DNA from 2 places in the Clostridioides sp. ES-W-0016-02 genome. Region 1 is predicted to be linked to the other one. Evidence: a T-box and tRNA genes for the amino acid it is inferred to sense, from the RefSeq annotation. Region 1 holds a T-box; the other holds one or more tRNA genes.
The links. The T-box of region 1 lies ahead of IC758_RS17390 (valine--tRNA ligase). A T-box ahead of a tRNA ligase gene usually reads a tRNA of that ligase, here a tRNA-Val.
Positions count from the first base shown of each region.

Region 1 (11,075 bases):
ACACAGGGTATTAGATACATCTGTAGGAGTTTTATTTGGTGTACTCGTTAATTATTATGTTGCTAGACCAAACTACCTAAATAGTGTTATAGATGAGTTTAAAAAAATAGAAGAACTTTCAATGTTGCTTATTGAAGAAAAAATACTTAGAAAAGAAAATCTAGATGTAGAAAAATTTGAAGAAGAAGTAGAAAAATTGGAAGAAATATATTCAAAACTTATCGACGAGCTAGACTATAGTTTAAGTGAAACCAATATAGAAAAAATAGAAAATGCCTTAAGGATATGTAGAGAAATCCACTTTCACATGCAATCTATAGAGTTACTAGAAAATAAACTCTATTTAAAAGAGCATACATATAAATACCTTAAGAAAACATATGGTGTGGATGAACTGGATTGGAATGTAGATGAAGAAAAAAGTCCAGTGTTTAACTATCATTTAATGAAAATAATGCTTGAAATAGAATTATTGAAAAAATTAAATAAGTCATATCAATAATAGTCAATAAATAATAAATAAAAAATAGTATCTTTGTAAATATTAAACATATATAAGTTTAATTTACGGAGGTACTATTTTTTATGAATACTATAAATGATAATTCTAAAATATTAGAAAGATACAAAATGAAGCTTTTTGGAGAACTTGTAAAGGCAGTATGGAATGAGGATACAGAAGATATTGAAAACTTGCCTGAAAAAATTTTAAGTGAAGAGTTAAACGAAAATTTAGATAGTCATTTTGATAATCAATTTGACAAAGATACTATGGTGAATTTAATCAGGGTAACTATGGGATTGGATGTAACAGGAGATACAGATAAAAACCTAAAAGATGCATTGCACGAAGCTGTAAATTTGGATGAAGTAAAAAGACCAATAATATCTATAATATCAGATGCTTGTAAATATTGTGATGAAAATAATAAAGAAGATGAGTCATGCAATATAAGAAATAAGCATATTAATTGTAATGAGGAAGATACATGTAGTGCCTGTGGTGATTGTGTGTCAAGATGTAAATTAGGTGCGATATCAGATAAGATTGAATTCATACCAATGATAAAGCTATTAAAAGATATAAAGAGTCCCGTATATGCAATAGTCGCACCAGCTTTTGTAGGTCAATTTGGAAAAGATGTAAGTCCTGGTAAGTTAAGAACTGCATTAAAAAAGATAGGATTTGAAGATATGATAGAAGTTGCTTTAGCAGCAGATATGCTTACTGCAAAAGAAGCATATGACTATTATGAGCATATGAAAAAGGACGAAGAAGGATGCTTTATAACTAGTTGCTGTTGCCCTATTTGGGTTAGCTTAATACAAAATAGTTTTCCTCAAATATTAGATAAGGTATCACCATCTGTGTCACCTATGATTGCTTGTGGTAGAGCTGTAAAGATTTTAAATCCAGAGGCTAAAGTTGTATTTATAGGCCCTTGTATGGCAAAGAAGAAAGAAGCAATGTTGGAAGATATAAAGGATGCAGTTGATTTTGTACTTACGTTTAAAGAATTACAGGAAATATTTGATGCATTAGAACTAAATCCAGCAGTAATGGATGAAAGTAATAGAGTAGAAGCATCTCTTTCAGGTAGAGTTTATGCTAGAACAGGGGGTGTAAGTAAAGCAGTCAAATTATCAGTTAGAAGAATTGATAAAAACATAAAGTTTAAAGAAAAAGCATTTGAAGGAACAAAAGAATGTATGGATGGTCTGAAGAAAGTTTTAAATAAAGAGATAGAGGCTACTTTCATAGAAGGAATGGGCTGCGTAGGAGGTTGTGTGGGAGGTCCTAAGCGTATTTTAAGTGTAGAAGAAGGTACTAAGAATGTTGATGAATACAGTGAAAGTACAAATATGGAAACACCATTTGATAATTTAAATGTTCTACAATTTTTAACTTCTATGGGAATAAAGAGAGTAGAATCATTGGGAGAAAAAGAAGAAGAACAAGTAAAGAAAATATTTAGCAGAGACATAAAAAGTAATAAGAAGGACAATAAATATAAAAAATAATTTTTTTAGTTTGAGTTTATGTTTTTATAAAAAGGGAGATATGGGGGATGAAAATTAAAGATAATAAAACTGTTTTTCATGTAATTATACGTGTATTTCTTGTAGCTGTTTTAATTTTAACTGGGACATTATTAGAAGAAAAAATTAACAATGTTCCAGTTGAAAATCTCAATACAAAAGATAAAACTACATTAGAATTACTTTCTCAAAATAACACTTTAGGAGAAATTATATATAAAACATCTCAAGAAGAGAGGAAAGGACCAGGAGCTACATCTGAAAAAGTTGCATACATAACAATAGATGATGGACCATCAAAATATACAAATGCATTGCTCGATATTTTAAAAGAAAATGATGTCAAAGCGACATTTTTCATGCTTAATCAAAATATGAAAAACCACAAAGAAGAGGTGAAGAGAGTCTTAGAAGAACAAAATTCGATAGGATTTCATAGTGTAAGTCATGATATACATAAGTTGTATAAGAGTCCAGAAGTAACAGTTGGAGAATTTGACACATGTAATAAAACGCTACAGGATATAACTGGTCAAAGCTCAAAGTTAATAAGACTACCATATGGAAGTAAGCCATATATGCCAGAAGGTTCATACGATAAGCTTATGGCAAATAATTACCTAATTTGGGATTGGAATTTAGATACACAAGACTGGAAATCGTCCACAAGTCAAATAGTTAGTAATATTTTATATTATGGAAGAAAAAGAGATGAATTAGTAGTATTAATTCATGAAAAAGAACAAAGTGTAAATGCTTTAAATAATATGATAAGAATTTTAAAAGAGAGAGGATATACTATATTGCCAATTACAGAGAATGTTATGCCTAAAAACTTCTGGCAAGAAAACCTATAGTGAACTTTAAAAAATATAAAATAAAGCATTTATAAAATATAATACATAACTTAATTACATTTGAAATATTATAGTTAAAATGTCATATAGGAAAATAACATATAAAGTGAAACTAACATAAAATTGATAAAATAGTAGTAAAAATGTCAATAAAGTAATAGAATAATTATTGACTATGTAAAACAAAATAATTTAAAAAAATAGTATAGATTATAATAATTAGCATAGAATATAAAAAATGATAATTGGGAAAATTCAGAAAAAATAAAATAAAAATAATTGACAAAGAGAATAATATTTGTATATAATAATATATAATATTAAAGACTAAGAAGAAGAGGAGTAAGTAAATACTACTAAAAGAGAGGAAAATTCACTGGCTGTAAGATTTTCTAAGTATAAGGTTTGCTGAATGTAGCTTTGGAGTTTCTAAACTGAACTATTAGTAAGTTTAGACGGTTAGAATCGTTAAATTCTTTGAGAGTCAAAGTTATTAAGATTGTCATTAACTATTAATTTAATTATGTGTTGATGAATTTTTAATCTTTGGAATTAAGGTGGTAACGCGAGCTTTTCGTCCTTTTAAAAGAGGATGAAAGGCTCTTTTTTATTCCCAAAAATATTTAAAAAATTTATTTATAAAAATATAGGAGGCAATACAATGGAAAATACGAACTTATCAAAAACTTATAACCCTAAAGATTTTGAGGCTAGGCTATATAAAAAATGGATGGATGAAGGGTATTTTAAATCTAAACCAAACCCAGATAAAAAACCATTTACAATAATGATGCCGCCTCCAAATATAACAGGTCAATTGCACATGGGACATGCTCTTGACCATACTCTTCAAGATATACTTATTAGATGGAAACGTATGGATGGATATGAAGCTTTTTGGCTTCCAGGAACTGACCATGCTTCTATAGCAACTGAAGTTAAAGTTGTTGAAAGAATAAAAAAAGAAGAAGGTAAGACTAAATACGAAATAGGAAGAGAAGAATTTTTGAAGAGAGCTTGGGCATGGAGAGACGAATTTGGAGGAAAAATAGTTAATCAGCTTAAACAATTAGGAGATTCTTGTGATTGGGATAAAGAAAGATTTACTATGGATGAAGGTTGTAATGAAGCAGTTATAGAGTTCTTTGTAAACCTATATGAAAAAGGACATATATATAGAGGGAATAGAATAATAAACTGGTGTCCAGACTGTAAAACTACTTTATCAGATGCAGAAGTTGAGCATGAAGAGCAGGATGGAAACTTTTATCATATAAAATATCCATTAAAAGATAGTGAAGACTTCTTGGAAATAGCTACTACTAGACCTGAAACAATGATAGGGGATACTGGTATAGCTGTGAATCCAGACGATGATAGATACAAACACTTAATAGGAAAAACAGCAATACTTCCATTAGTAGGAAGAGAACTTCCAATAGTTGCAGATAGTTATGTAGATTTAGAGTTTGGAACTGGTGCTGTTAAGATGACTCCAGCTCATGACCCTAACGATTTTGAAGTAGGTTTAAGACATAATCTTGAGCAATTAAATACAATGAATGAAGATGGAACTATGAACGAAGTTTGTGGAAAATATGAAGGTATGGATAGATTTGAGTGTAGAAAAGCCATCATAGCAGACTTAAAAGAACAAGGGTATCTAATCAAGATAAAAGAGCATAATCACAATGTAGGAACTTGTTATAGATGCCATACAGTAATTGAGCCTAGATTATCAGAGCAATGGTTTGTTAAGATGGAAGAACTTGCAAAACCAGCTATAGATATTCTTAAAAAAGGAGAATTAGAATTTGTTCCAGATAAATTTGATAAAACTTATTTACAATGGTTAGAAAATATAAGAGATTGGTGTATATCAAGACAATTATGGTGGGGTCATCAAATACCAGCTTACTATTGTCAAGAGTGTGGAGAAATAGTAGTTGCTAAAAAGATGCCAGATAAATGTCCTAAATGTGGAAGCACTCATTTTAAACAAGATGAAGACGCACTAGATACTTGGTTTAGTTCTGCATTATGGCCTTTCTCTACCCTAGGATGGCCAAATAAGACAGATGCATTAGATTATTATTATCCAACAAGTGTACTTGTTACAGGATACGATATAATATTCTTCTGGGTAGTTAGAATGGCATTTGCAGGTATGTTCTGTATGAATGAAAAACCATTTGACCATGTACTAGTTCATGGCTTAGTAAGAGACTCTCAAGGTAGAAAAATGAGTAAATCTTTAGGAAATGGTATCGACCCATTAGAAATAATCGAGCAATATGGAGCTGATGCACTAAGATTTACATTAACAACTGGAAATTCCCCAGGAAATGATATGAGATTCTATATGGAAAGAGTAGAATTTGCTAGAAACTTTGCTAATAAATTGTGGAATGCATCAAGATTTGTATTTATGAATATTGATGAGGAGATAATTAAGAATATAAATAGAGAAAATGTAAAAGATAATTTAACTCTAGCTGACAAATGGATAATATCAAGAGCCAATAATATTGTAAAAGAAGCTACTAATAATATGGATAAATTTGATTTAGGGATAGCATTACAAAAGATATATGATTTTACTTGGTCAGAATACTGTGACTGGTATATTGAAATGGTAAAACCTAGATTATATGGAGACGATACAGATGCTAAGTCTGCTGCTTTATATACATTAACTTATGTACTTGAAAAAATATTAAAATTACTACATCCATATATGCCATTTATAACAGAGGAAATATACACTCATCTTCCTACTGTTGAAGGTTGTATAATAGTATCTGAATGGCCAAAATATAATGAAGAAGATAATATGGTTGATGAAGAAGAAATGATGAGTTTATTAATGGAAGGTATAAGAAGTATAAGAAATGTGAGAGCAGAAATGAATGTACCACCTTCTAAGAAGGCTAAATTAATAATAGTACCAAGTGAAGATAAGATAGAAACTATTGAACTTGGTAAGGATTATTTTATAACTTTAGCATCTGCTTCAACTGTTGAGATAGCAAAAGACAAATCAAATGTACCAGAAGATGCAGTTGGTGTAGTTATTGATGGTGTTGAAATATTCATACCTCTTAATGAATTAGTTGACTTTGAAAAAGAAATTGAAAGGCTATCTAAAGAAATGAAAAAGTTAGAGGGAGAGATAAAGAGAGTTAATGGAAAACTTGCAAATCAAGGATTCTTAGCAAAAGCTCCTGAAAGCTTAATAGAAGAAGAAAAAGCTAAAAAAGAAAAATTTGAAGAAATGATTAAATCTGTTGAGGAAAGATTAGCAAATTTAAAAACTAAAGTAAAATAAATGTGTGGGATAAAAACATACAAAGAGTACTAAATATGTATTCTTTGTATGTTTTTCTTTCTATGTAGATAAATATGATGTTATAATTTTTTAGAGATATGTGATATTTTTATCTTATTATGACTGTATTAATTTTATATTTTTGAACTTTATAATCAATAAAAAATTGATATATTATAATATTTAATATAGGATAATAAATACATGTTGCGTTTGTTTTCCTATATTTTTTATGTTGTATAGTTAAAAAAAAAGATAAATATGTCAAAAAATAAGTTTATATATCAAAAATAATTGTTATGAGTAATTTAATCGACAATTTAAATTTATATCAAAATTTAAATATAAAGCTAGTTAGATACAGTTTGTAAATTGAAATAAAGTAAACTAAATGATATTTTAGATTTGGAGGTGATATTATGTTTAGGGTAGTTATATGTGATGACGAGAAAATACAAAGAAGCATACTAAAAGAGTTTGCAGAAAAACTGTTGTCTGAAAGGTGTCTAAATTATCAAATATTGGAATTTTCCTGTGGAGAAGATTTACTCTCCAAATACCCAGAAAAAATTGACATTATATTTTTGGATATCCAAATGAAAGATATTAATGGAATCGAGGTGGCTAAAAAAATAAGAAAATTTGATGAAAAGGTAGAGATTATATTTACGACAGCTTTTTCAGAGTATGCCCCACAAGGTTATGAAGTTCGTGCTTATAGGTATTTAGTAAAACCTATAGAGTATAGTAATTTCGCAATGGGTGTAAATCTTTGTATTGACAACCTTCAAAGAAAGAAGGAGCGTTATATAGTTTTGTACAATAAAAAAGGATTTAACAGAATACTGATAGATTCTATTTTGTATGTTGAAACTGTAAAGAGAGATTTAGTTGTACATACATCAGGTAGAGATTATAAAGCTAATATGAGTATGAAACAAGCGGAAAAGTTATTGTGTGAAAATGGCTTTTTTAGATGTCATACAAGTTTCATTGTTAACTTGAGAAGAATAGAAGATATTGGAGACAATATGATTACTATTAATGAAAAATTTATACCTATTAGTAAGTACAGACTTAAAGATTTAAAAGCAACTTTAACAAGCTTGTTATGTGATATAATGTATTAATTTTGAAAAAGGTAAAGAAATATAGTAAAAAATATTTAATGTCATCACAAAGCTATTGATTCAAAGCTGTCTTAATGTAGAAGAAATTTTCTATATTAAGACAGTTTCTATTATGTAAAGTGGTAATTTAGTAGTTATCAATATTGTTTTATATGTAAGGTATCCCAATTATAATCTGCATTAATTTAATTTTTAAATATTAACCTCAATATAGTATATTTTATATTTTGTACTATATCATATGTTGTATATAGTATTATAATATAATTCCAAATAAAAATATGGATATTGCACCTACAGCTATTGATACTGCAATAGATTTAAATTTATAAGCTACTAATAGTACTATTATGCTTGAAATAATCTTAGGATTAGTAAATGAAAGGTATAGATTATCTCCATTAAAGAAAATATCTTTTGCTATTAGTGAACTAAGTATAGCAATAGGTATAAATTTCATGATATCTTTAATAGATTCAGGCATATCATTTTTTGAGAATATTATCATAGGTAAAATTCTTGGAATATAAGTAACAATTGCCATGCCTAAGATAACTATAATTATGTAGTTATTATTCATAGTTGCCTTCCTTTCTATGTGTTAATTTTTGAATATAAAAACCAAATAAAGCAGATAAAATAGATGCTATTATAATAACTAAACTATTCTTAAAGAAAGTATATAAAACTACTGATAATAATATAGAAAGTATAGAAACAAGTACATATATTTTATTTTTAATTTGATTAACTATTAGAGTAATGAACATAGCTGTCAGCAGAAAGCCAGCAACAGAATCGCTTATATGAACAATCTCTCCAAGAAATGCACCCACGAAGCAACTTACAGCCCATACTATTATACAAAGGTTATTTAAGTATAAAGCATGTGTATCAGTCCAATTTCCATAAGTATATTTTTCTAAGTTTATAGCAAATGTTTCATCTGTAACACCATGACAAAAATACATTAAAAATTTCATGTTCTTATTTTTTATGTGCATATGTAAGTTAGAGCTCATTAGGAAGTTGCGAAGATTCAATATAAATGTAGTTAAAATTATTGAAGTAATACTTCCGTTTGAAGCGAGCATAGAAGCAGCTACAAATTGTGAGCTACCAGCAAATACTATAAATGACATAAACAATATATAGAAGGCTGGTAGACCTGATTTTTGAAGCATAATACCACAAATAAGTCCTAAGGGAATATATCCTAGAAATATTGGGATTGATGCTAGAAAGCTTTCCTTTAAGATTTCTCTTTTTGACATGTCTTTTTTCAAATACAATCACCCCTTAAAAATAATGAATATTTATAAAATTCTATAAATAATTGTTTCATTTTATTATAGCTATTTTAGCTAGTTATATCAATGATTAAGATGGTAGCCTGTAAGTATCAAAAATTCACTTATAGTCTGTAGAACTTATGGTAATGATTTTATAAATAGTTTAATTCTATTAAAAGATTTCCTTTTATGCAATTTATTTATTGAAATATGATATAATGTATAGATATATGGTATTATTTAACATGCAAGAGAAATTTTATTTGATTGGATTTTTTAGATACTAACAAAATATAGTTTTTTAATATTACTTACGGATATTAATTTTTAGAATAGTGCTTAAATGGGTTGTACAACATATAAAGATAATTATTCCCCTAGATAAATAGAATTAAGATATATAACATTTAAATTACAAAATATGAAATATAATTAATTGTGAATAATAAATAATAAAATATACAAGGGGATTGTCTAATAAAAAAGACAGTCCCCTTTTTACAAATAATTCTAAAATGTGATATAAATCTAAAAATTTTATCGTAATATTTAACAATTTAATGACAATAATTGATATAATTAAGATGAATTAAGTATATAGTGTACTTATTTTACGTTTTTAGCAACAAATATAGCATTTAAAAGATAAATTGTGCCACATAAATTAAAGTTTAAGATGAACTATTAATGTAGATATATTAAAAACTTTTAGTAATGGAGAATATATGTGATATGAATAATAAAGTTAAGGTTGCAGTATTAGATACAGGAATAGATAAAGAACATGATTACTTAAAAGATAACTTAGTTGGAGGAATTGCTTTTGAATGTATGCATGACTATATCTTTATATCAGACAAATTTGATGATGAGGATGGTCATGGAACTGCTTGTGCATCAATAATAAAAAAGGAGTATGAAGATGTAGAACTATTTGTGATAAAAGTTTTAGGTAAAGATAGTATTGCAAATATAAAGGTTCTTGAAGAGGCATTAAAATACCTTTTGGATACTAATATAAGACTGATTAACTTAAGTTTATCAGTTATAGGTGTAGAAAGTGTTAAAGGTTTATTTGAAGTTTGCTATGAATTGTTTAGAAAAGGAAAGATAATAGTATGTTCCTTAGCCAATAACTTTGACTTGAGTTATCCAGCTATGTTTAACAATGTTATAGGTGTAAGGGCTTCTACTTTAGATATAGAGAATTCTTTTTGGTACAATAAAAAATATGATGTTCAATGTGTTATGGATAGTAATTCATATATAAGTTGTGATATAAATAATTCTTTCAGATTGCCACCAAAATGTAATAGTTATGTAGCTGCAAAATTTACTGGGAAAATAGCTAAAATATTGTCAGAAGAACCAAACATAACAGTATCTGCGTTAAATAAAAAACTTGAGTCTCTAGCAACCAAAAATTGTTGGAGTAGTCGTGATTTAGATAAGTATAGTAGGATTCCAGATTTTAAAGTGGATTTATATGATAAGGAAAATGCTCTGCTTATGGAAGTTGCGGATGTTATTAGAGAGTGTTTAAATACTGAAGCTGAGAATGAAAAATTATTTCAATGTAGTCTTTTTAATAAAGAGATAGGATTAGTTTATGATAATTGTTTTAATCTATTAGAAAAATTAGAGAAAAGATTTGATTTGAAATTTAATTATATGGATATATCAAAATATGACTTAGTTTCAATATATACATTAACTGAATTAGTAGAAAGATATAAAAATACAAAAAATAAATAAAAATTTATTAACTAAATTTAATGTAGAAGGTGTTAGATTATATGTATTCTTTGTCAGTAGATTAAAAGTTAAAAATATACTATAATTAGATAACATAAAATAAAATGCCAATACAGGGGGAATTAGATAATGAAATATGAAGAAGCATTAGAATATATATCACAAACCAATAAGTTTGGTATAAGATTAGGGTTAGAGAATATTGGAAAATTATTAGAACTGTTGGAAAATCCACAAGAAACTTTAAATATAATACATGTAGCTGGAACTAATGGAAAAGGTTCAGTGTGTTCTTTTATTTCTAATATATTAAGAGAAAGTGGATATAAGGTCGGCTTATACACATCTCCATATCTAGAAACTTTTACTGAGCGTATAAGAGTAAATGGAGAGAATATACCACAAGAAGATGTTGCTAGAATAATTGGTTTAATAAAAGAAAAGATAGAAGTCATGGTAAGTCAAGGTTATGCATATCCAACTGAATTTGAAGTGGTTACTGCAATGGCATTTTATTACTATTCCGAGCAGAAAGTAGATTTTGTAGCTTTAGAAGTTGGATTAGGTGGAAGATATGATGCTACAAATATAATAACAAAATCACTTGTAAGTGTAATAACATCTATAAGTTTAGACCATACAGGAATACTTGGAGATACAATAGAAAAAATAG
Region 1 is NZ_CP061361.1:3,747,785-3,758,859, reverse strand. Features, by position in the region: gene IC758_RS17405 (FUSC family protein) at 1-502, shown strand, start outside; gene IC758_RS17400 ([Fe-Fe] hydrogenase large subunit C-terminal domain-containing protein) at 586-2,022, shown strand; gene IC758_RS17395 (polysaccharide deacetylase family protein) at 2,070-2,897, shown strand; T-box leader at 3,218-3,482, shown strand; gene IC758_RS17390 (valine--tRNA ligase) at 3,559-6,225, shown strand; gene rgaR (two-component system response regulator RgaR) at 6,645-7,355, shown strand; gene IC758_RS17380 (AzlD domain-containing protein) at 7,612-7,935, opposite strand; gene IC758_RS17375 (AzlC family ABC transporter permease) at 7,928-8,641, opposite strand; gene IC758_RS17370 (S8 family peptidase) at 9,380-10,402, shown strand; gene IC758_RS17365 (bifunctional folylpolyglutamate synthase/dihydrofolate synthase) at 10,532-11,075, shown strand, end outside.

Region 2 (11,075 bases), 410 kb from region 1:
TTGTGGTTGATAAAAAATCTCTATATCTTCTTTTTTCATAGCAAACTTTAAATCTGATGCTAGCATTTTTGATATTGAACCTATTTTTCCACTATGATTTAAAATATTTGGTTGTTCTCCTGTTAATTCGCATTTTTTTACTAAATTTGTTAAATTTTCTATATTATTTTTAAACATGTAAATATATCTATTTTGTGACATCTTTATAAATGGAATATAAATCATAACTCCTACACACAAATTAAACAATTGCAACAAACTTCCTCTTATTGAATCTGTAGCCATATATCCACTTAAAAATATAGGTGATGTCCATTCTACTGCAGAAACTGTGCAAGGTACAATACCTGTAGACATAGCTACATAACTTGTAATTGTTAGAATCATAGGTGTAATTATAAATGGTATAAACATGATGTAGTTAAAAACAATTGGAATCCCAAAAACTAGCATCTCATTTATATTAAAAAGAGCTGGTATTGAAGCAATTTTAGCCAGCTTTCTTACATTTATACGTTTCTCACTAAGAAAAATGGCAATTACTAAACACAACAAAGCTCCACATCCACCAAATAAAACCATTGTATCAAAAAAAGTCTTAGTAAAAATTTCTGTTGGTAATTGATTATTATTAACTAAATTTATGTTAATTGCCATCCCATTTTCAAATAAATTTTTTGCAACTGTGTCAAGTACATTACTTCCATGAATACCAAAGAACCACATAAAATGCATTAGAAATATAAATAGCAAAGCACTCATAAGGTTTCTTCCCATACTATTAAATATATTTGAAAATAAATTATAAAATATATCTTGAAAATTTGAACTTCCAATTAGATTTATTACTATTACACGCAAAATAGAAAATAAAAATACTACAGTTATAAATGGAATTATAGCTGAAACCACCATATTAAAATCAGCATCAGCCCCCTCTGTATGAAACTTTACACTTGTTATAAAAGACTCTGTGAGCTTTACAAATAACATAGAAGACGTTATGGAAACAATAATAGCTGTAAACAACCACTTTGTTTTAAATATCTCCACATAAGAATCTATTTCACTACCATGTGAAAATACTAAAAAAGAGCACATTGCAACTATAGGAACAAGTACTGTATACTTGCTCCCATAGATTTTTCCATAGCTATAACTTATTGTCAACAATATTATTAATGAGATAATTCCTAAGGTAGAATCATTTATAAATGTAAGCATATTTAAAATCTCACCATTAAATAAACTTGCTATATATTCTTGATAAATTTTTATTGGAAGATTCAAAATAACAAGTGCAATTGAACCAGTCATAATAGCAGGTATTGCTAAAATCATCCCTTGCTTTATAGAATATAAGATTTTATTATCCTCAACATTTTCGAAATTTCTTTTTAGCAAAGTTATTCACCTCTACTTCATCTTATAAACATTAGAAACATCATTGCGTGATAATACATCTAGTTTTACATCTTGCCCAACTACTATATCGTTTGATGCTAATACTCCCTTTGAAGTTTCATATGCCAATTCTGGAAAATTATTTTCTTTACTTAAATGTGCTAACAATATAGATTCTGTACCTTTATCAATAAGTTCAACACAGAAATTTGCTGCATCTTCATTAGATAAATGTCCTGTATCTGACATTACTCTTTTCTTTAAAGCATATGTATATGAACCCATCATAAGCATATTAGGGTCATAATTTGATTCTAATACCACTAATTTAGATTTATATAGATGTTTTTTTATATTTTCAGTAATACACCCTATATCAGTAGCTATAGACATTTTTTCATCGTTTTCTGTATAGAAATTATATCCAACTGGGTCAGCTGCATCATGTTCTATCGAAAAAGGTCTTACTATAACATCTCCTAATGAATAAGTTTTATCATTTTCAAAGACCTTCATATTTTTGTCCTTAATATCACCAAGCTTGTCTTTCATAGAACACCATGTCTTTATATTAGCAAACACTGGTATGTCAAACTTTCTTGACAATATACCTGCCCCTTTTATATGGTCAATATGCTCATGAGTTATAAATATCCCTTTTAATTTATCTGAATCTACTCCAATGTCTTTAAGACCTGTAGTTATTCTCTTTCCACTTAATCCTGCATCTACCAGTATATTAGTATTTTTATATCCTATATAGTGGCAATTTCCACTACTACCACTTCCCACTGAACAATACTTTAGCATTATTTCACCTCTTTTTCTGCCTTATAAATTATATTATACCAAAAAAACAGAGTATTAAATAAAATTTAATACTCTGTACGAAATTTACTTGTATTCACTTATAATCTTATTTATATCTACCCCTTTACTGTTCCATAACTCTACAAAAGCTCTTCCATTGGCATTTTTATGTTTGTATTTATTGTAATATTCATTTAGTGTTTCAAAGAATACCTTATCTCCAACTTCTTTTCTTACTTCATTAAAAGCTGTTGCTCCTTTTGTATAAACATTTAAACTGTATTCAGTAGAATTTTTATACTCATTTGATGGTTTAAATATGTTTTCACTCAAATAACTCTTTGTTTGTATTTGCATAGTTTTTATAAGTTTATTTGCCATTTCTTTTCCATATTTTTGTTCAAAATAAACTATTGTAGAATATTCAGTAAGTGCTTCATCTAACCAAGGTTCACTTATTTCATCATTTCCAACAGCAGAATACCACCATTGATGCGCTGTTTCATGTGCTATAACATACTCAAGTAAAAACTCATTTTTTTCATTATATAAGCTTTGGTCTATCATAACAAGCATTGGATATTCCATTCCACCTATAAAGAAATCACTTGCTACAACAGAATATTCTTTATATGGGTATTTGCCAAACAACTCACTAAATATATTTATTGAATCTTTTGCAATCTCTGTTGCTCTGCTAGAAAGTTTCTTATTTAAATTGTATGTACTAATAGCTACACCCTTTGAGTCAACTTTATTTACATCAAATTTACTACTTAATATAAATGCAAAATCCCTAACGTTTTCAGCTTCTATCTCATACAACATTTTCTTGTTATCATGTTTGTCATTAACAAGTTTACCTGTATGAGCAATCTTATACTTATTTGGAATCAATAGTTTCACATGAAAATCACTAGTTTCACTATAAAATGGGTCCCCAATAGTTTCATAACTCTTTAGATTCCATCCTCTTTCATCATTAACACAAGCTATAGGAAACCAATTAGTAATATTTATAGTGTTTTCTCCATATCCAAACCTTCCCACTGAGTTTGGTATTTTTACGTTATATTTTATATCCAGAGATATCTTTTCATTTGGCTTTAACTCTTTCCCCAATTCTATTTCTAGTATATCATTTTTATCTCCTTTGATTTTATATTCCATTTTACTGCTATTATTTAGTATGTTTTTTATATCTATATATCCTTCATTGAATCCATTAGGATAGGCTCTTGTCATCTCACCTTTTTCAAAAGGAGCAAATTCTTTTTTAGAAAAAGCATTCGGATATATATGGAAATATATTTTATCCATGTTTGATTTTGTCTTATTTATGTACTCAACACTCTGATTGCACATTAACCTCTTAGTTTCATCATCAAATATAACATCCATATTATATTGATTTATCTTTGAATTAGATTTTTCTTTGTACGTTTCTAAACTGTCATCCTTTTCTATGAAGCAACCTATTATTAGTACCATAAATAAAATTGCTACTGATAATGTTCTTCTTACTTTTTGGTTGAATTTTATAACCAAAATATCTCCTCCTTTTTAAAATGAATACTTTTAGAAAATATTTACATGCTAATCTTATGACCTTTTATTTGTTTACAACCAAATGTAATACAAAAAATGATATAATTTAATCTGAGGTGATAAAATGTTTTTCAAAGAAAGCAATGAAATAGATTTAGGTGAAATCACTATTCCCAATATCTTTATAGATATATTTATGCCAATGGCGGACGGGTTATACGTAAAAGTTTATCTTTTAGGCTATAGACAGGCATGTGATATTACTTCTAATCCTAAGTTTGACAATAGCTCAATAGCCAAGAACCTAAATATACCTTTGTCTGATGTACTATCTGCTTGGAAATTCTGGGAAGAAAAAAAGATTATAAAAATACATGATAATGGAGAATATGATAATTTTAATTATTCAATAGAATTTTTAGATTTAAAAAATTTCTATATCGAAAATATATTAGGTAATAATTCATCTGTAAAATCTAATACAGATAAAGTTGTATCTACTTCTGAAAATCCAAGTATTAGAAAGATGTTCAATTCTATAAATAAAATAGTTGGTCGATATCTTGACCCAAGTGAAAAAATAAGTATTATGGATATAATGAATAAATACAACATGGGCCCTGATATGATACTTTGTGCTTATGAATATGTTAAAGATAAAACTGGTACATCTAAACCAGTTAAATACATCGAAGGCATTATTAGAAACTGGTATGATTCAAATTTATATACCCCAAAAGATGTTGAAGACAGCTTCTTGATTAGAAGTGAACGATATATTTTATATAAAACTATTTTCAATGAATTGGGATTTTCAAGACAAGCAACGAAATCAGAAAAAGAACTCATGGATGCTTGGTTTGATAAATTTGACATGGATATGGACTTAATAGTAAATGCATGTTCTAAATCTAAGAATATACCAAACCCAAGTATATCTTATATAAATGGAATAATTAAAAATTGGCACGAAAAAAATATAAAAAATTTAAATGATTTAAAGCAAAAAGAGGAAGAACGTATAGTTAAGGAGAATATTAATAAGAAGCAGATTAATACTACTCAAAACAACAATACTTACAAGAAAACTAAGTTTCATAATTTCAACGAAACATTTACTCAATATACATCTGATGAACTCGATGAAATTATTAAAAAAAGTCAAAAAGAAAAGTTTAAGTAGGTGATTAAATGAATGAAGATAAAATAAGAAAAATACTGGCTAAATATGCCAATAAAAGAGATAAAAATGAGCTACTATTGGAACATAGAAAAAATGAGGTCTATAATAGAATTCCTGAGATAAAATCTATAGATGATGATATTTCTAAAATAGGTCTTAACTTAGCTAAAACAGTTCTTTTAAATCCTAAATCTAAAGATGAAATTGTGAATGAGTCTAAGAAAACTATAGAATCTTTAAAATTGAGAAAAGAAGAACTTTTAGTTAAAAACAACATATCTCTTGATTACTTAGAAATAAAGTTTCAATGTGACTCTTGTAAAGACAAAGGATTTTTACCTAATGGTGAAAAATGTTCTTGTCTAAAACAAGAAATTGTAAATGAGGCTTATAAAATGTCTAATTTAGATAGAATTTTAAGTCAGGAAAATTTTTCGAATTTTAACTTGAATATATTTTCTCCTAAGAAAAGTCCTGATGGAGAAATATCTCCAAGAGAAAATATGTTAAATAATCTAAGTATCTGCGAAAATTTTGTTCATGACTTTAAGGTAGATAATAGTGAAAACTTATTGTTTTATGGTTCTACTGGACTAGGTAAAACATATATGTGTAACTGTATTGCAAAAGAATTGTTAGACAAAGGTAATGTTGTAATTTATCAAACATCTTTTAGAATTTTAGATATTCTTGAAGACTATAAATTTAGAAGAGACCCAAACAATCAAATAAGTGAAGAAAATTATAAAAACTTGTTTGATTGTGATTTATTAATAATAGATGACCTTGGTACTGAACTTAATAATTCTTTTACTAGTGGAGAAATTTTCAATATTGTAAACACAAGACTTGTTGCTGGTAAAAAGATTATTATATCAACCAACTTAACACCATCTCAAATAGGAAATACTTATACTCAAAGAATTCTATCTAGGATTTTAGATAAGTTTAGAATTTTAGAATTTACTGGAGATGATTTGAGATGGGAGAGATTTAAATAAAGTAGCCCTTAAAAAACATTTTTTTATTTTTAAATAGAGAGGTAAGAACATACTTGCTTCTCTGTTTAAAACTTATACTATATAATCACATTATCCATTCAGTTTTTCTAATTGTATTCCTAATATACCTTTTAATATACTAATCATTTATCTAGTTTGTAATTTTATATATATTAATATCATTCTTAATATATTGCATTATTTAAATTTATTATAGTACATTTATAGACTCTGTTTCTAAATATATGATATTGTATAATATTTAAAAATTTAATTATAATTAATTTTTGACGCAATTAAAAAAAAGATACCTAAAAGTATCCTGTAGCATAGAAAATTATATTAATTTACATGTATGTATTTTGTGGAACTGGTGATAGGAATCGAACCTACAACCTGCTGATTACAAGTCAGCTGCTCTACCGTTGAGCCACACCAGCATATATAGTATTTTTCATCTAAAAACTGGTGGGACTAACAGGGCTCGAACCTGTGACCCCCTGCTTGTAAGGCAGGTGCTCTCCCAGCTGAGCTATAGTCCCATATTGGTGACTCGTAGGGGAATTGAACCCCTGTTACCGCCGTGAAAGGGCGGTGTCTTAACCTCTTGACCAACGAGCCATGATTTGGTGATCTATCCGCGACTCGAACGCGGGACACCCTGATTAAAAGTCAGGTGCTCTACCGACTGAGCTAATAGACCACATTTTTTCGACTTTTTTCGTCGTTTCTTTCACTCACAAGTTATATTATAACTGCTGTATAACTTTTAGTCAACAGTTTTTTTTATTTTTTTTAGTATATAATTAAAATAATCCTGAATCATTGATTTTCAACAAAATCATCTAAATAAGACATCTAATTCAAGGGTATAAATTCGACCTTAATTTTATTAAAATATACATAAATAATTTTAACTCAATATAAAAGAGCATCTCTAATAATTGTAAATATTATCTTGAGATACTCTTTTTTTTAATCATTTATAATTTAAATCACTTACTTAAGATACTAAGCAAATATGTTTTTTCTTATTATAGTTTGAGCTCTATTAGGCCCAACAGAAACCATATCTACACTTACTCCAATCAACTCTTCTATTTTAGCAATATATTTCTTTGCATTTTCTGGAAGGTCATCAAAATTGTCTACTTGAGTTATATCTTCATTCCATCCATCTAATTCTTCATATATAGGTTCACATTTTGCTAAATCATCTAACGAAGCTGGGAAATCTGTTATTATTTTATCGTCCATTTTATAAGATGTACAAACTTTAATTTTGTCAAATCCAGTTAACACATCTAATAACATAAATGAAATACTAGTTAATCCATTAACTCTAGCTGCATATTTTACTATAACAGCATCAAACCACCCGCATCTTCTTGGTCTACCAGTAGTTACTCCAAATTCATGCCCTTGTTCTCTTATCTTATCACCAGTTTCATTTATTTGTTCTGTAACAAATGGACCTTCTCCAACTCTTGTAGTATAAGCTTTTACTATACCAACAACATCCTTTATCATATTTGGTCCTATACCTGCACCAATAGCAAATCCTCCAGATATTGGATGAGAAGATGTAACAAATGGATAAGTTCCTAAGTCTAAGTCTAATAAAGTACCTTGCGCTCCTTCAAATAACACTTTTTTACCTGCTTTTACCGCATCATATACAATAACTGATGTATCTGCTACATATTTTTTTATTTGTTCTGCGTACCCAATATATTCATTATATATAGCTTCAAAATCAAATAATTCTTCTTTTCCATATATGTTTCTAACTAATTTGTTTTTAGCTTCTATCTGAGCCTTTAATTTTATGGCAAATTTATCTTTATCCATTAAATCACATATTCTGATTCCAGATCTCTCTGTCTTATCCATATAGCAAGGTCCAATACCTTTTTTTGTCGTACCTATCTTTAAATCGCCTCTAGCTTCTTCTGATAATGCATCTAGCTCTTTATGGTATGGGAATATAACATGAGCTCTATCGCTAATTTTTATGTTTTCTGTATTTATATTATCTGCTTTAAACATTTCTAATTCTTCTAAGAATCCTTTAGGGTCAAATACTATTCCATTTCCGATTATGTTCACTGTCTTTGGATTTAAAACTCCAGATGGAATTAAGTGTAATGCATATTTTTTACCTTCAACAACTAATGTATGACCTGCATTATTTCCACCTTGTCCTCTTACTACTACATCTGCTTGAGTAGCAAGATAATCGATAACTTTACCTTTACCTTCATCTCCCCATTGAGAACCAACAATTGCAACTGTTTTCATGTAATTCACCTCTATATTTTATATATTCTCGAACGCTTTACTTATTTATTCTATCAAATATTCGTATTTTTTTCAACTTTTTTAACGTTCTCCAATATTTAACAGATACTCTTCTATTTTTGAAAAGTCATCTATTTTTTTAATTTCTGTGCTATTTTTTATAACTTTTTCTATAAACTTGTCCACGTCTAAAAGTTTTTCTAATTTACATACATTAATTATATTTCCAAAGTTTGTATTAGTCATGTTTATATGATATTGATTGTCCACAATACTAGCATAAACAACAATTGATTCTTTTAAATTATTATCAACTATCCTAAATAAGTTTATTTCATCAAGTACTTTAATTATATTGGGATATATACATTTTAAGCTTATTTTTTCCATATTATTCCTCCTGATAATTAATACTTATACACAGATAAAGCAAGCTAAAAGCTTGCTTTATCTACTTATTCACACTTATCAACAGGCTATCTGTGGATAGTGTGGATAATTTTTTAGCTAAATTTCAAGGTTTAGACATATTTAGTGACATGTATCCACATTTTTCCTGTAGAAAGAAAGGATGTTCTGTGGATATTAGTTAAATTATAGGTCTCTCAACTTATCCCCAAATCTTTGAACCTCACCAAGCCAAACTAGTTCCACAGAACCAGTTTCACCATGTCTATTTTTTGCTATTATTATTTCTCCTATATTTTTACTCTCAGAATCAGCATGATAGTATTCATCTCTATACAAAAACATAACTATATCTGCATCCTGCTCAATTGCTCCAGATTCTCTTAAATCAGATAACATAGGTCTATGGTCTGCTCTTTGCTCTGGGGCACGTGATAACTGAGATAATGCTACTACAGGACAATTTAATTCTTTTGCTAATACTTTTAATGACCTTGATATTTTAGATATTTCTTGTTGTCTACTTTCATTATTACCTTCACCTTCCATAAGTTGAAGATAATCTATAAGCACTAAATCTAGACCTTTTTCTATCTTTAACTTTCTGCACTTTGACCTTAATTCTGATATTTTTATTCCAGGAGTATCATCTATGTGTATTTTTGCATCTGACAGTACTGCCATTGCATCTATAATCCTAGGCCAATCATTATCATTAAGTGTTCCAGTCTTTATCTTTTTCAATTCTACACTAGATTGCGAAGATAGCATACGTTGTACTAACTGTTCTTTTGACATCTCTAAACTAAACACAGCTACAGAAGCATCTCCTTTTAAAGCTGCATTTTGTACTAAATTTAAAGAAAAGGCCGTTTTACCCATTGCAGGTCTTGCCGCAACTAATATTAAATCTGTTCTTTGAAGACCATTTATTTTTTTATTTAAATCTTTAAAACCAGTAGTTATACCAGTTACATCGCTTTTATTTGTATATAATTTTTCTATCATATCATAGGCATCCATCAAAACTAAGTTTATAGATTTAAAATCGTCACTAGTTTTTTCCTGTGATATATCAAATATTCTCTTTTCAGCTTGTTCCAAAACATCTTCAATTTTCGTTGCTCCACTATATCCTAGATTTATTATTTCATTAGATGCTTTTATAAGCTTTCTAAGTACAGACTTTTCTTTTACTATATCAGCATAGTATTTTACATTTGAAGTTGTTGGCACTATTGTAGAAAGACTTGTAATATAACTGATTCCTCCAATATCATTAAGATGCCCTTGTTTTCTTAGCTCTTCTGTCAATGTTATTAAGTCTATAGGCTCACCTTTATTGCTTAAAGTTATCATACATTCATATATTATTTTGTGAGCCTCTTTATAGAAGTCATCAGGCCTTATAGTTTCTGTAACTGTTATTATAGCATCTTTGTCTAGTAGTATAGAACCTAATATTGACTGCTCTGATTCTACACTGTGAGGAGGAATTCTCGTCATGTCTTCCATCTTTATCACCTCTAGTTATTACTGTTTTTCTTTTACATCTACTCTTATTTTAGTAGTTACTTTTTGATGTATTTTTATTTCTACAAATGTTGAACCTAAAGTTCTTATTGGTTCATCTAATAAAATCTTTCTTTTGTCTACATCTATATCTTTTTGTTTCTTCAATTGCTCAGCTATCTCTTTGGCTGTTATTGAACCAAATAATCTTCCACCTTCACCTGATTTTGAATATATTTCTATATTAATTTCTTCCATTTGTTTTCCTAGTAAAACAGCTTCTTCATATTCTTTTTGAGCTTTTATTTCTTTAGATTTATTCTTTTCATTTAATTCCTTGATTGCTACACTATCTGCTTGCACAGCCATTTTCTTAGGAAATAAGAAATTTCTTGCATATCCATCACTTACTTCTTTCATTTCCCCTTTTTTACCAGTTCCTTTTACATCTTTTAATAATATAACTTTCATCTATTCTTCCTCCTCTAAATACTCCTCTATTATTTTATTTACTATCTTGTAAGCTTCTTTTAGAGAAACATTTTTTAACTGTGCACCAGCTATATCTATATGTCCCCCGCCTCCTAATTTTTCCATAAGTACATGTACATTTATTTGCCCCAAAGACCTTGCACTTATAAATATAGTATCATCTTTTTCTCCTAATACAAAGGAGGCTTCTACTTCTTTTATATTTAATAGCTCATCAGCAGTTTGAGCTATTATGACGTTTATACTATCTATTTCTGTACTTGAATATGCTAGACATATTCTATTATTAATTATCTTTGTACTTTGAATTATTTCAGCCTTTATTATAAAATCTTTTACATCAGAATTGAAAAACTTCTTGACTTCTATTGTATCTGCTCCAACTTTTCTAAGGTAAGAAGCAGCTTCAAATGTCC
Region 2 is NZ_CP061361.1:4,158,124-4,169,198, forward strand. Features, by position in the region: gene IC758_RS19295 (EAL domain-containing protein) at 1-1,404, opposite strand, end outside; gene IC758_RS19300 (MBL fold metallo-hydrolase) at 1,417-2,214, opposite strand; gene IC758_RS19305 (M1 family metallopeptidase) at 2,299-3,762, opposite strand; gene IC758_RS19310 (DnaD domain protein) at 3,887-4,945, shown strand; gene IC758_RS19315 (ATP-binding protein) at 4,954-5,946, shown strand; tRNA gene IC758_RS19320 (tRNA-Thr) at 6,312-6,386, opposite strand; tRNA gene IC758_RS19325 (tRNA-Val) at 6,413-6,488, opposite strand; tRNA gene IC758_RS19330 (tRNA-Glu) at 6,493-6,567, opposite strand; tRNA gene IC758_RS19335 (tRNA-Lys) at 6,574-6,649, opposite strand; gene IC758_RS19340 (adenylosuccinate synthase) at 6,958-8,247, opposite strand; gene IC758_RS19345 (hypothetical protein) at 8,329-8,637, opposite strand; gene dnaB (replicative DNA helicase) at 8,842-10,170, opposite strand; gene rplI (50S ribosomal protein L9) at 10,189-10,638, opposite strand; gene IC758_RS19360 (DHH family phosphoesterase) at 10,639-11,075, opposite strand, start outside.
Region 2: it encodes a tRNA-Val, which carries the amino acid that the T-box ahead of IC758_RS17390 (valine--tRNA ligase) is inferred to sense. The anticodon was not compared.